Regions from separate parts of the Sanguibacter massiliensis genome, predicted to be linked through region 2. Evidence: riboswitches for the same ligand, from Rfam matches in the RefSeq annotation. Region 2 holds a riboswitch; each other region holds the start of a gene.
The links. A riboswitch is a leader RNA that binds a small molecule or an ion and turns the genes downstream of it on or off. The one in region 2 is predicted to bind thiamine pyrophosphate.
Positions count from the first base shown of each region.

Region 1: it holds a riboswitch for thiamine pyrophosphate, as region 2 does, so the genes downstream of both, C1729_RS02705 (YkoF family thiamine/hydroxymethylpyrimidine-binding protein) here and C1729_RS08825 (thiamine ABC transporter substrate-binding protein) in region 2, are expected to answer to the same signal.
Region 3: it holds a riboswitch for thiamine pyrophosphate, as region 2 does, so the genes downstream of both, thiM (hydroxyethylthiazole kinase) here and C1729_RS08825 (thiamine ABC transporter substrate-binding protein) in region 2, are expected to answer to the same signal.

Region 1 is NZ_LT964979.1:561,584-565,844, forward strand. Features, by position in the region: gene C1729_RS02695 (ABC transporter ATP-binding protein) at 1-1,105, opposite strand, end outside; gene C1729_RS02700 (ECF transporter S component) at 1,102-1,752, opposite strand; gene C1729_RS02705 (YkoF family thiamine/hydroxymethylpyrimidine-binding protein) at 1,749-2,414, opposite strand; TPP riboswitch at 2,557-2,676, opposite strand; gene C1729_RS14490 (hypothetical protein) at 2,856-2,999, shown strand; gene C1729_RS02715 (phosphotransferase) at 3,027-3,965, opposite strand; gene metH (methionine synthase) at 4,043-4,261, opposite strand, start outside.
Region 2 is NZ_LT964979.1:1,885,331-1,889,591, forward strand. Features, by position in the region: gene C1729_RS08820 (ABC transporter permease) at 1-1,518, opposite strand, end outside; gene C1729_RS08825 (thiamine ABC transporter substrate-binding protein) at 1,525-2,637, opposite strand; TPP riboswitch at 2,703-2,816, opposite strand; gene C1729_RS08830 (DUF4235 domain-containing protein) at 3,146-3,421, shown strand; gene C1729_RS08835 (VOC family protein) at 3,437-4,261, opposite strand, start outside.
Region 3 is NZ_LT964979.1:780,571-784,831, forward strand. Features, by position in the region: gene C1729_RS03690 (metal ABC transporter solute-binding protein, Zn/Mn family) at 1-114, opposite strand, end outside; gene C1729_RS03695 (SPFH domain-containing protein) at 308-1,438, shown strand; gene C1729_RS03700 (hypothetical protein) at 1,443-2,558, shown strand; TPP riboswitch at 2,685-2,781, shown strand; gene thiM (hydroxyethylthiazole kinase) at 2,772-3,581, shown strand; gene thiE (thiamine phosphate synthase) at 3,578-4,240, shown strand; gene C1729_RS03715 (bifunctional hydroxymethylpyrimidine kinase/phosphomethylpyrimidine kinase) at 4,237-4,261, shown strand, end outside.

The DNA of each region.
Region 1 (4,261 bases), 1.3 Mb from region 2:
GGGGCGAGGGCGGGCCCGGTGTGTGGGCCGGCCACGTGAGCGCGCCCTCGGCGGGGCACAGTCCAGCCAGTGCTTTGAGAAGCGTCGACTTGCCTGCGCCGTTGACGCCGAGGATCGCAGTGAGCGTTCCGGCGCGGAGATCGAGGTCGACGCCGTCGACGAGCGTGGGACGCTGCCGGACGACGGCAGCTCCGGCAGGTGCGCCGATCGCGGGTGTGGACGTTGCCTCAGCTCGCACGGTGACGCCCCGTGCACGCAGGAGCGGCGTCGACGTGCAGCGTGCGGAGGGGACGCGGCGGGCACCAGGAAGATACGGCTCGGTGAGTGCGTCAGGCATCAAGGCGAGCCGCATGTCGAGGGGCAGCCAGCACCCCAGGGCCTCGATCGCCTGCGCATGCGTCGAGAGGACGTCGGCGGTGGGCCCGTGCGCGAGCACGGAGCCCGACGCGTCGATGACGAGCGTGTCGACCGGCAAAGAGGGGAGCTCGTCAAGACGATGCTCGACGAGGAGGACCGTCGGGCCACCGTCGTTCATGACGGTCGCGACCGCCGCGCCCACCTGCTGCGCGCCGGCCGGGTCGAGCATCGCCGTCGGCTCGTCGAGCAGCAGAAGCGCCGGCTCGGCGACGAGAACGCTGGCAAGCGCGACCCGCTGCGCCTCACCGCCCGAGAGCGTGGCAGTGGGACGGTCGGCGAGGTGAGCGGCCCCGACCCGAGCGAGAGCCGCTCGAACGCGCGCCGCGATGTGCTCGGACGGGACGCCGTGGTTCTCCAGGGTGAACGCCACGTCGTCAAGGACCGTGGCGAGGCACAGCTGGTCGAGAGGGTTCTGCTGGAGGTACGCGACATGTCGCGCAAGGTCAAAGGTCGTGACCTCGCGCGGATCGGAGCCGAGCACGCGAACGTCACCCGTGACGGCCGCATCGACCGTCTGCGGCACGATCCCCGTGATGATCCGCAGGAGTGTTGACTTCCCGGAACCGGACGGGCCCAGGACAAGACACGATCGACCGGCGGCGATGCGCAGCGTGACGTCGTGCAGCGACGGTGACGACGCGGTCGGGTAGTGGACGCTCGCGCCCTGGAGAACCACGGCGGCGTTCATCGTGCGGCGCGCCCAATCGCCTGGTTGTCGAGCACACCCGTGCGGAGGAGCCCGTCGCCGAGGAGCTTGGCGGCCACCGCGGACAGCAGGATGCACGACGCGAGCGTGAACGCGAAGCGGAGGCCGAGGTACTCCTGACCGAGCCATCCCTGCCGGAACGCGTTGTACGCGAAGGTCAGAACCCCGGCGGAGACACCTGACGCGAGGAACGTCGGCCAGCCGAAACGGCGGTAGCGCGTGAGGGCGAAGGGAAGCTCGGCGGTCGCACCCTGGATGAACCCGACGAGCAGGAGCATTGGCCCGACGGGGGAGCCGAGGAACGCGACCTCGACGAGAGCCGCGAGAATCTCGACGACCACGCCGACACCCGGCTTGCGCACGATGTATACGGCGAGAGGCGCGACCATGATCCATGAGCCGGCGAGCACATTTTGGGCAAGGTCGCCGAGCGGACCCATCGCGATCTGCAGTCCGTACCACGCCTGGACGAACGCCCAGTAGAGGAACCCGAAGACGACCGCAAGGACCGCGAGCAGCACGGTCTCGTGGAGCGTGAGCCCGCGGCGGTCGCGGGGCACGAGGGTCGGGAGCGTGGCCGCGGCGTCGTCGGCCGTCGCGCCGGGCAGGTCGGTGCGGGGCGTGCTCATCGGGCCACCTCCGTCGCGGGAGCATCGGCGTCCGGGTGGTTCGTCGAGATCGTCACGTGCGTGACGACGTGCGCGACGGAGCGGCCGGCGGCGAGCCAGCCGTCGGCGACCGTGCCGAGGACGTCGGCGAGGTCGCCTGCGAGCTCGGTGACGAAGTGCCGCGACGCACGCGCGACCCCCGCGGCCTTGGCCCGCTCGATGACCGCCATGATGTGGGACATGTGGTCGGCGCCGGGGCCGTCGGCGAGCGGGTACAGCGCCCACTGGGCGGTGGCCTCGACCCCTGTGGGTGCGAGCGGGGTGAGGTCCGGGATCGCGAGGGTGGGGGCGTCGAGCCCGCACGTCAGCTCGCCCGGGCAGCCGCGGGAGAGCTGAACGTGCGCGACGACGTGCGCACCGCTCGCCGAGACCCGCGCGATGAGGTCGACGATGTAGGCGAGGACGCCCGCCTCGGCGCCACCGACGTACGTCGAGACGTCGTCGGACTCGACGACCAGACCGGGGGCGGATGCCGCGGCGGTGTCCGCGAGGGCAGTGAGCAGGATCGCGACATAGTCGTCGGACATCACGGAGACCGTGATACGTGCGCCGACCCCCAGGGCGAGCGGGTCTCGAGCCTGGGCGTCGCCGCGTGCGGACGTCGTGGACGGGGAGAGGGACATGCGTGCTCCTGTGCATCGACGCCCCCGGGGGTGGGCAAGCACGATGCACCCACTCGCGCGGCAGCGCCACGCCGCCGCGGACACGGAAATGCCCACGACGTGCCCCCGCATCCGTGCGCCCGAGAGCGCGCGGGCACGAGGACGGGAATGCTCCGCCCTGCTCCCTACGCTGGTACTGACCAGATCAGGTTCCACGGGTCTGCAGGTGGGACGGGGGTCCGGCCTGCACTCTCAGCGCTCATGCGCTCCCCGGGGGCTTGGTGAGCACACCGTAACGACGACGAGCCTCGAGGGCCAACGCGGCCGGCGCCCGTTCCACCAAGCGGACGCGGGTGCGAGTGAGGGGATCGTGAGATCCTGTGTCCCCGGCCGGCCTGGGTGCTCACCCACCGCGACCTGCCGGTCCCCGCGGGCGCCGATGTCCGGCTTACGCACGCCGACGTGCGCGACGTACACGGCGAGATGACCGCGGTAGCGGACGACCACTCGGTCTTCTCGGGCTGGCTCGACCTCGAGCTCGTCGACGTTGCCCGCAACCGTGCCTTCATGTGCGGGCCCTACCGGGTGCGGCGCCCGTCCGCGTGATCCCCGTGCGGCGCTGACGTGCTGGCGTCAGTCTCTCTCGAACCAGCGCAGCGTCGCGTCCCGGTACCAGCGCTGGTGCGTGCGCAGCCACGGTGAGGACTCGACCTCGTCGAGGTCGGCAACGCCGAGGAAGTAGCCGAGGTGCAGCGCGATGACGCCGTCGACATGTGCCGCGGGAACGTCGCGCGTCGCAGGATGCGCAGCGAGGAGCGCTCGGACGTCCACGCCGTCGGCGGCGGGTGCGATCATCGCGACGACCGCCATGAACCAGTGCGGCGCGAGCAGCCCCGCGCTCCAGTCGACGAGCCTCACGCTGCCGTCTGCCCCGAGCAGAAGGTTGTCGTCGCGGACGTCGTCATGGCTCAACGTCGTCGCGGGAGCCTCCAGCAGGACCCGACGCGCCAGTGCGCGGATCTCGGCGGTGCGAGTCGCGCCGAGGCGCGACTCCAGAAGACCTAGCTGGTCGACGAAGACACCAAGCTCGCCCACCCACGAGGGCGCATCGATGCCCGGTGGCGGAGGTGTGAGCGACGCGCCGAGCCCTACGAGGGTGTCGAGCACGCGTGCGGCATCCTTCTGCGTCCAGGGCCGCGGCGGATGGCTTGCCGCGACCGCTTCGTAGGCCGCGAGGAACCAGCCATCGGCGTCGAGCGTCCACAGCAGGGGGACCGTCGCGGGGTGCGACGGCAAGGCCGCGACAGTCGCCGCCTCGCGACGATAGGTCTGCGCCAGCCACGCCTCCTGGGCGGGACCTGCTCCCTTGAGAAAGACAGTCCGCCCGTCGTCGAGCGTCAGAACGCTTGCGAGGCCCGGGGTGAAGCCGGCGATCGCGCTCGACCCCGCGGCGACCCGGGCGTTGAGTCGACGTTCCACGGCGTCACGTGCAGCGGCGGAAACGTCCTGCCAGTGCGGACGACGCGACGTGCGGTAGGCCGGCGTGCCCGCTGTGGTACCGGGTCCAGTCATGCGGGCAAGCATCGCACGAGCGCCCCACGTGATGCCACGCCGTGGGGCGGTCTGTCCACAGGCCCACGCATGAGCGGTCACACCGAGAAGTACTTCGCCTCCGGGTGGTGGAAGACGAACGCGTCGGTCGACTGCTCGGGGTGGAGCTGGAGCTCGTCGGAGAGCTCGACGCCGACGCGCTCGGGGCGCAGCAGCTCGACGACCTTGCGACGGTCCTCCATGTCAGGGCACGCGGGGTAGCCGAGCGAGTAGCGTGCACCGCGGTACTCGAGGTCGAACATGCCGGCGACATCCGT
Region 2 (4,261 bases):
CCGCACGACCCGTCCGGGGGGTGCGCCGAGCGTCGCGGCGGCCTCGTGCTGGCGCGGGTCGACGGCGCGCAGTACGGGCAGAAGGAGGCGCACGACGACGGGCACGGCGACGAGCGCCTGCGCGACGGGCAGCAGCCAGCCGGTCGTGCGCAGGTCGACGCCGAGCACGGGCCGCGTCATGGTGACGAGCAGGCCGAATCCGACGATGACGGCGGACACTCCGAGGGGCAGCATGACGACGGCGTCGAGCACCGCGAGCGAGCGTCGGCCGGCGCGTGAGCGGGGGCGTCGGGAGACGACGAACGACACGAGCCCGCCGACGACGACCGCGATGGTCGCGGCGACGGCCGCGGTCATGAGCGACGTGAGGGTCGCCTGCCACACGGTCACGGTGAGGCCGGTGCCGGGCCCGGCCTCGGCGAGCCGCCGGTACGCGTCGAGCGTCCACGCGCCGTCGGTCGTGCGGAACGAGCGTGCGACGAGCGTCGCCATGGGCCACGCGAGGAGCCCGACGACGACAAGGCCCGTCACCGTCGTCGCGAGGACGTCGGTGCGGGAGCGCCACGTGAGGGGACGTTCGTCGCGGGGCGCGGCGTGGAGGGGCAGCGCGCGCTCGCGGGCGGTGCGGGCGCGCGCCGAGACGAGGAGCGCGGCCGCGACGACGAGCATCTGGAGGACCGAGAGGACGGCGGCGGTGCGGAGGTCGAGGAGCTGGGTCGTGCGCGTGTAGATCTCGGTCTCGATCGTCGCGTGCTCGCGCGAGCCGAGGACCATGACGACGCCGAACGCCGTCGTGCAGAAGAGGAAGACGAGCGCGGCGGCGCTCGCGATCGCGGGGACGAGCGCGGGCAGGGTCACCGTCCGCAGGACGCGGCCGGGGCTCGCTCCGAGGGCGCGCGCCGCTTCCTCCGCGCGCGGGTCGAGCCGCGACCAGAAGCCGCCGACGGTCCGCACGACGACCGCGTAGTTGAAGAACACGAGCGCGCAGACGATCGCGGTGAACGTGCCGTCGAGCCCGAGGGCGCCGAGCGGCCCGCCCGGGCCGAGAAGCGCCCGGAAGGCGACGCCGACGACGACGCTCGGCAGGACGAACGGCACGGTGACGAGCCCTCGCACGAGCGTGCGCCCGGGGAACCGCCGCCGGTAGAGCACGTACGCGCCGGGCACGCCAAGGACGACGGCGACGGCCGTGCCGACAAGTGCCTGGACGATCGTCGTCGTGACGACGCGCCACGTGCGCGGCTTCGCGAGGACGTCGGCGACGCCCGCGAGGTCGAGCGCGCCGGCCGCGTCGGTGAGGCCGCGCACGAGCATCGCGACGACCGGCCACACGAAGAAGAGGCCGAGGAACGCGAGCGGCACGGCGGCCGCGAGCGCGAACGAGGCCCTGCGTCCCGCCGTGGCCCATCCCGTCGACGACCGCCGCTCCAGGGGAGCGGCGTCGGGAGGGATGAACTCGCCGGCGGGGCGCGTGCGGGGGACACGCACCTCACCGGGGACGGGACGCAGGGCTGTCATGAGGTCTCAGCCCAGGACCGTGTCGGTCCAGTCGGAGATCCACGTGTCGCGGTCGCGGGCGACGGCGACGGGGTCGACGGGGATGGGGTTCTCGGCGAGGGCGCCGTGCTTCTGGAACGACTCGGGCAGCGCGACGTCCGGGTCGACGGGGTACATGTACGCCGTGTCGGGGAGGGTCGCCTGGAGTTCGGGGCTCAGCAGGTAGTCGACGACGGCGCGCGCACCGGCGGGGTTCTTCGCACCTGCGAGGACGCCCGCGTACTCGACCTGGCGCGTGCACGTCGCGGGGAGCGACGCGGTCGTCGTGCCGCCGTCGTCCGTGAGCGTGTAGGCAGGGCTCGAGGAGTACGAGAGGACGATGGGCCGCGTGCCGTTCTCGCCCTGGCTCGTGAAGTCCGTGTAGTAGGCGTCGGACCAGGAGTCGGCGATGCGCACGCCGTTGTCCTTGAGCTTCGTCCAGTAATCGAGGTATCCGTCGGCGCCGTACTGGCTGACGGTGCCGGCGAGAAAACTGAGGCCGGGCGTCGACGTCGCCGGGTTGGTGAGGACGACGAGGTCCTTGTAATCGGGCTTCGTGAGGTCGTCGAGCGTCGCGGGGACGGGGACGTCCGGGTTCTTGCCGAACCACTCCGTGTCGATGTTGATGCAGACGTCGCCCTGGTCGACGGGCGTGACGGCGTCGCCGCCCGCAACCTTGAGCGGGACTGCGGCTGCGGGGAGCGCCGGGGAGGTGTAGGCCTCGAAGACGCCCGCGTCGATCGCGCGTGACGCGAACGTGTTGTCGACGCCGAAGACGACGTCGCCGAGCGGCGCGTCCTTCGTGAGGATGAGCTGGTTGACGAGGGTGCCGCCGTCGCCGACCTGGACGACCTTGACGTCGAGGCCCTTCTCCTTGAGGTCGGCGATCTGCTCCTTGCTCAGCTCGTAGGAGCTGTGGGTGAGGAGCGTGACGGGGCCGCTCGCGGGGGCCTCGCTCGTCGAGGCGGTCGCGCCGGGGGTCGTCGTCGGGGCCTGGGTGGGGCCCTCGGACGCGCAGGCCGCGAGGAGCGTCGCCGAGGCGAGCGCGAGCGCTGCGAGCCGCATGGGGCGGCGGCGGGTGGTGCTGGTCGTGCTGTGCAACGTGGTTCCTCCTGTGGTGCTAGGAGGGGTCCCGTCGTCCGTCACGGCAGGCCGCGTGGACGACGTGGTGAGATGTCCCGACTTCCTCCACCGGTGCTAACCGGGTCAGGTTCGAGGGTCTGCGGTGGTCCGCACTCTCAGCGCTCACGGCTCCCCGCAGCGCTCCCCTGTCGTATCCCGACCATCATAGTCAGGATCCGCGGGCCGTCCCTCTGTGCACGACCTCCGAACTTCCCCGACGGATTGATGGCTTCCGACCATCGGAGGGGCGGAAGCCGTCAATCCGCGCGTCTTCGTCAGGACTCGATAGCCCATCCGTGCGCGTCGCACGTACGGATCGGCTATCGAGCGGCGCTCCGTTCGGTCCGATAGCCGATCCAGGCACGTCACTGGTGCGGATCCGCTATCGAGCGGCGCACCGGCCGGGACGCCCGCTCGGCGTTGGGACGCTAGCGTGGGGTGAGGTGCCGACGACGGTTCGGCACGCCGACCTGCGATGGAGGACACCGTGGCTGACGAGAACAAGGAAGCTCTGCTCGAGAAGGTCATCCTGCTGGCCGCGTCGGCGGGCACGGCGTGGATCGCGCAGCGCGCGCTCGCCTATGCGTGGAAGCGCACGACGGGCAAGGACGCGCCGCGCAATGCGCTCGACACGGACGCGCCGAACTCGTCGATCATCATCTTCGCGGCCGTCACGGGTGCGGTCGCTGCCGGAGCGAAGATCCTCGCGGACCGAGGTGCGCGCCGGGTGACGCGCCGGATCAGCGCGGGTCGTCTGCGCTGAGGCTCGCGACTCCGGTCAGCCGACGGCGACCGCGATGCGGTTGTTCCACGGGTCGCTGAACCGCAGGACGGCGCCGTCGTCGGCGTGCTCGACGCCTCCGTGCGCGAGGCGGTCCGCGAGGGCGCCGATCTCGTCGCGCGTCGGGACGAGGATCGACACCTCGCCGAGGCCGAGCTGGACGGGCCTCGGCCCGGCGCCCATGGACCGCCACGTGTTCATGGCCATGTGGTGGTGGTAGCCGCCGGCGGAGACGAAGAGGGCTGACGTGCCGAGCGTCGCGGTGGCCTCGAAGCCGAGGGTGTCGACGTAGAAGCGGTGTGCCGTGGGGACGTCGCCGACCTGCAGGTGGACGTGGCCGAGGGTCGCAGCGGAGTCCTCGGGCCGCTCGAGCGCAGTCTCGGTGAGGTGCTCGGTGAGGAACGCGTTCGGGTCGATGTAGAGGGTGTCCATCTTCACGTGGCCCTGCGTCCATTCCCACTGGTCGCGGGGGCGGTCGACGTAGAGCTCGATGCCGTTGCCCTCGGGGTCGTCGAGGTAGAAGGCCTCGGAGACGAGGTGGTCGCCTGCGCCCGTGTAGAGCTCGGGGGCGTAGGTGGCGACGCGCGCGAGGGCGCCGGCGACGCCGGCGTGGTCGGCGAAGAGGATGGCGGTGTGGAAGAGGCCGGCCTCGCCGGGGCGTCGCTCGGGCAGGTCGCGGGCTTCGCGGAGGACGACGAGCGGCACGGTGCCGCGTCCGAGCGTGACGATGCCGTCGCGGCCGTCGACGGCTGAACGCTCCATGACCTGGAGGCCGATGACGCGTGCGTAGAAGTCGGTCATGCGGTCGATGTCGCGGACGTA
Region 3 (4,261 bases), 1.1 Mb from region 2:
GTCGTCGGCCTCTGCTTCTCCCGGCATGCCGCACGCGGACAGGAGCGCGGCCGCGACGAGAGCTGCCGCTGCGACACGCGCTGTCGCACAGCGCGGGAGTCGAACGTGAGCCATACCCACAACCTAGATTTCGGGAATCCGAACTTCAAGCCCGGCGGACGCCACGGGTGCGAGCACGAACGCTTCTGTGACCAAAGGATCACCGTTCGCAGGTAAGACCGAGCCCTGCTGTGTACCATCGGCGATGGCGCGACCGACCAGGTCGCTCGGCGACCCGGTCGCCGCCCCAGGGGGAGACGGAGAGATCATGAGCTTCATGGACAAGCTGCGCGGGCAGCTCATCGACATCATCGAGTTCCTCGACAGCTCGCGGGACACGATTGTCTGGCGCTTCCCGCGCCAGGGCAACGAGATCAAGAACGAGGCGAAGCTCGTCGTCCGCGAGGGCCAGGTCGCCGTCTTCGTCAACGAGGGTCGGCTCGCGGACGTCTTCGGCCCGGGCACCTACACCCTGTCGACGCAGAACCTGCCGATCCTCTCGACCCTCAAGGGCTGGAAGCACGGCTTCAACTCGCCGTGGAAGGCCGAGGTCTACTTCGTCACGACCCGCCAGTTCACCGACTTCAAGTGGGGCACGCAGAACCCCGTCATGCTGCGCGACCCCGAGTTCGGCGCCGTCCGCCTGCGCGGATTCGGCACCTACTCGCTCCAGGTGACCGACGCGGCCGCGCTCCTGCGCCAGCTCGTCGGCACCGACCCGAACTTCCGCACCGAGGAGATCGGCGAGTTCTTCCGGCAGAACATCGTCGGGGCCCTCGGCCCCGCGCTCGCCCACGCGCAGGTCGCCGCGCTCGACCTTGCCGCCAACCAGAACGTCATCGCCGGCCGGCTCGCGACCGAGCTCACGACGAGCCTCGCCGAGTACGGCGTCGCCATCACTCGCTTCGTCATCGAGAACATCTCGTTCCCGCCCGAGGTCGAGGCCGCCCTCGACAAGAAGACCCAGATGGCCGTCCTCGGCAACATGCAGCAGTACACGCAGTTCCAGGCGGCCAACGCGATCGAGACCGCCGCCGGGAACCCCGGCGGCGGGGGCGAGGGCATGACGATGGGCCTCGGGCTCGCCGTCGGCCAGCAAATGGCGCAGACGCTGGCAGGCAGCCAGGCCCCTGCCGCGCCCGCCGCGCCGGCGGCAGCCGCTCCCCCGCCGCTGCCCGGGGCTGGCGCGCCCTGGTTCCACGCGACGGGTGGCGCCCAGTCAGGCCCGACGTCGCTCGCCGAGCTCGGCAGCCTTGCAGCCTCGGGCTCCTTGACCCGGGAGACGCTCGTGTGGCAGGACGGCATGGCCGCGTGGACCGCAGCCGGCTCGGTTCCCGCGCTCGCGTCGCTCTTCGGCGCCGTGCCGCCGCCCCTGCCGCCCGCGACCCCGGGAGCCTGAGCCGATGAGCATGCCTCCCCCGTTCCCGCCGCAACCCGAGGACACAGCGTCAGCGTCGGCGGAGGACGCCGCGCTCCTCGCGACCCGCTGCCCCGGCTGTGGCTCGCAGCTCGGCTTTGCCGCAGGCACCTCCTCGATGCGCTGCCTCATGTGCGGCTACTTCGCCGAGATCGCCCACGACCCGGATGCGAGCGTCGACGAGCACGACTACGAGGCCTGGGCCGCGATCAACGCCGGCCGCGCCGTCGCGAGCCTCGGTGGCCACGTGCTGCGGTGCGAGGGCTGCGGTGCGACGACCGAGTCGACCGCGATCTCGACCGCATGCCAGTTCTGCGGTGGACACCTCGTCGGCATCACCCCGACCGAGGGTGTCATCCCGCCCGAGGCGGTCGTCCCGTTCGCACTCGACCAGGCCGCGGCGCGCGCCGCGTTCACGAAGTGGGTGACCTCGCGCTTCTTCGGCCCGCGCGCGCTCAAGGACGTCGACGCCGAGGAGTCGCTCCGCGGCACCTATCTGCCGTACTGGACCTTCGACGCCCGCACGACGAGCGAGTACGAGGGCCAGCGCGGTGACGACTACACGGTGAAGGTCGACGACGACCGCACGGAGACCCGCACCCGCTGGTCGCACCGGTCCGGCACCGTCCGTCGCAGCTTCGACGACATCGTCGTCCCCGGCTCGGCCCAGCTCACCCCCAAGGAGGCGCGCGGCGCCGGGAGCGCGGACCTCGCGAAGGCCCAGCCCTACCGGGCCGAGTACGTCGCAGGGTTCTCGACCGTGCGCTACGACGTGGATCCGCCGCGCGGGCTCGAGACCGCCAAGCAGGTCATGGCCGGTGTCATCCGGGACGACGTCGAACGGGCCATCGGCGGGGACCGCCAGCGCATCTCGCAGATCCGCACCGCGTACGCGGCCGTGATGTTCAAGCTTGTTCTCATGCCCTTCTGGATCGCGACGTACATGTACGCGGGCAAGCAGTGGCAGGTCGTCATCAACGCGTCGACGGGCAAGGTCACGGGCAAGCACCCGGTGAGCGCGGTGAAGGTTGCGCTCACCGTCGTCGGCGGCCTCGTGCTCCTCGTTCTCGCGTTGTATCTCTACTCGCGCACGCGCACCTGACGCGAGCCTCGCGCACGCTCGGAGGAGCCGTGCACCCCGTCCGGGGTGCACGGCTCCTCCTCGTTGCCGGGGGTTCAGCGCTTGAGACCGCCGATCCACTTTTCGGACACCGCTGCTACTCTCGGACGCACTGACACGGGGTGCCCCTTTCGCGGGGGCTGAGATCACACCCGTCGAACCTGATCTAGCTCGTACTAGCGAAGGGATGTCACGATGCTTCGTGCGCCGTCGACCCTGCTCACAGCCGTCCCACGTGCACTCGAGGAGGTCCGCGCCGCCGGGCCCCTCGTCCAGTGCCTCACCAACACGGTCACCGTCAACCTCGTCGCCAACACGCTCCTCGCCCTCGGAGCCGCGCCCGCGATGGCGGACCTGCCAGGCGAGGCCGGGACGCTCGCGGGCGTCGCCGACGCCGTCTACGTCAACCTCGGCACGCCCGGTGCCGAGCAGCGCGCCGGCATGCTCGAGGCGGCCCGCGCGTGCGACACGCTCGAGCGCCCCTGGGTGCTCGACCCTGTCGCCGTCGGTCCGCTCGCACTCCGGACCACCCTCGCCGCGCAGCTTCTCGAGCTGCGTCCGACGGTCGTCCGCGGCAACGCCTCCGAGATCCGTGCGCTCGCCGGGACGGACGGCGGTGGCCGTGGCGTCGACGCGACGCATGATGTCGAGGACAGCCTCGACGCAGCGCGCGCCGTCGCGGCGCGCACGGGCGGCGTCGTCGCGGTGTCCGGACCTGTCGACCTCGTCACCGACCGCACGACGGTGGTGCGGGTCGCGAACGGCCACCCGCTCCTCACCCACATGACTGGCGGCGGCTGCGCGCTCGGCGGCATCGTCGCCGCGTTCGTCGGCGTCCACGACGACACGCTCGAGGCGACGGTCGCCGCGTGCGGCGCCTACACGGTCGCGGCCGAGCGCGCTGCCCAGGCTGCGACGGGTCCCGGCTCGTTCGCGGTGCGTCTGCTCGACGAGCTCGCGCTGCTCGACGCACCGACGCTCGCGGAGGCGGTGAGGTTCGCGTGAGGCCCTTCGACCTGTCGGTCTACCTCGTCACCGACGCCGACGCGGCGGGCCGCGCTGGACGCGACCTCGTCGCGACGGTCCACGCGGCTGCCGCGGGCGGCATCACGGCCGTCCAGGTGCGGGACAAGCGGGCGTCTGCGCGCGAGCTGCTCGAGCTCACGCTCGCCCTAGCGCGCGTCGTCCCGCCGCACGTCGCGCTCCTCGTCAACGACCGCGTCGACGTGTTCTGCGCCGCGAGGCGCCGCGTCCCAGGTCTCGCGGGGGTCCACGTCGGGCAGTCCGACCTGCCGCTCATCGACGTGCGCGCGCTCGTCGGCCCGGACGTCGTCATCGGCGTCACGGCCTCGACCGACGCGCACCTCATGGCTGCCGCGGCGTCCGCCGCGCGCGTCGACTACGTCGGCATCGGCACCGTGCGGGCGACCGCGACGAAGCCCGACGCCCCCGCTCCGCTCGGCATCAACGGCATCGTCCGCCAGGCCGCATCCGTCGGCGTGCCCGCGGTCGCGATCGGTGGCATCCGTCTCGACGACGTCGCGCCGCTGCGCGCGGGCGGGCTCGCGGGCGTCGCGGTTGCGTCGGCAATCTGCGCAGCAGCCGATCCCGCCGCGACCGCGCAGGCGTTCGCTGCGGCCGCGCGGACGGGGGCGGCCGCGTGACCGCGCCCGGGCGCGGTACCG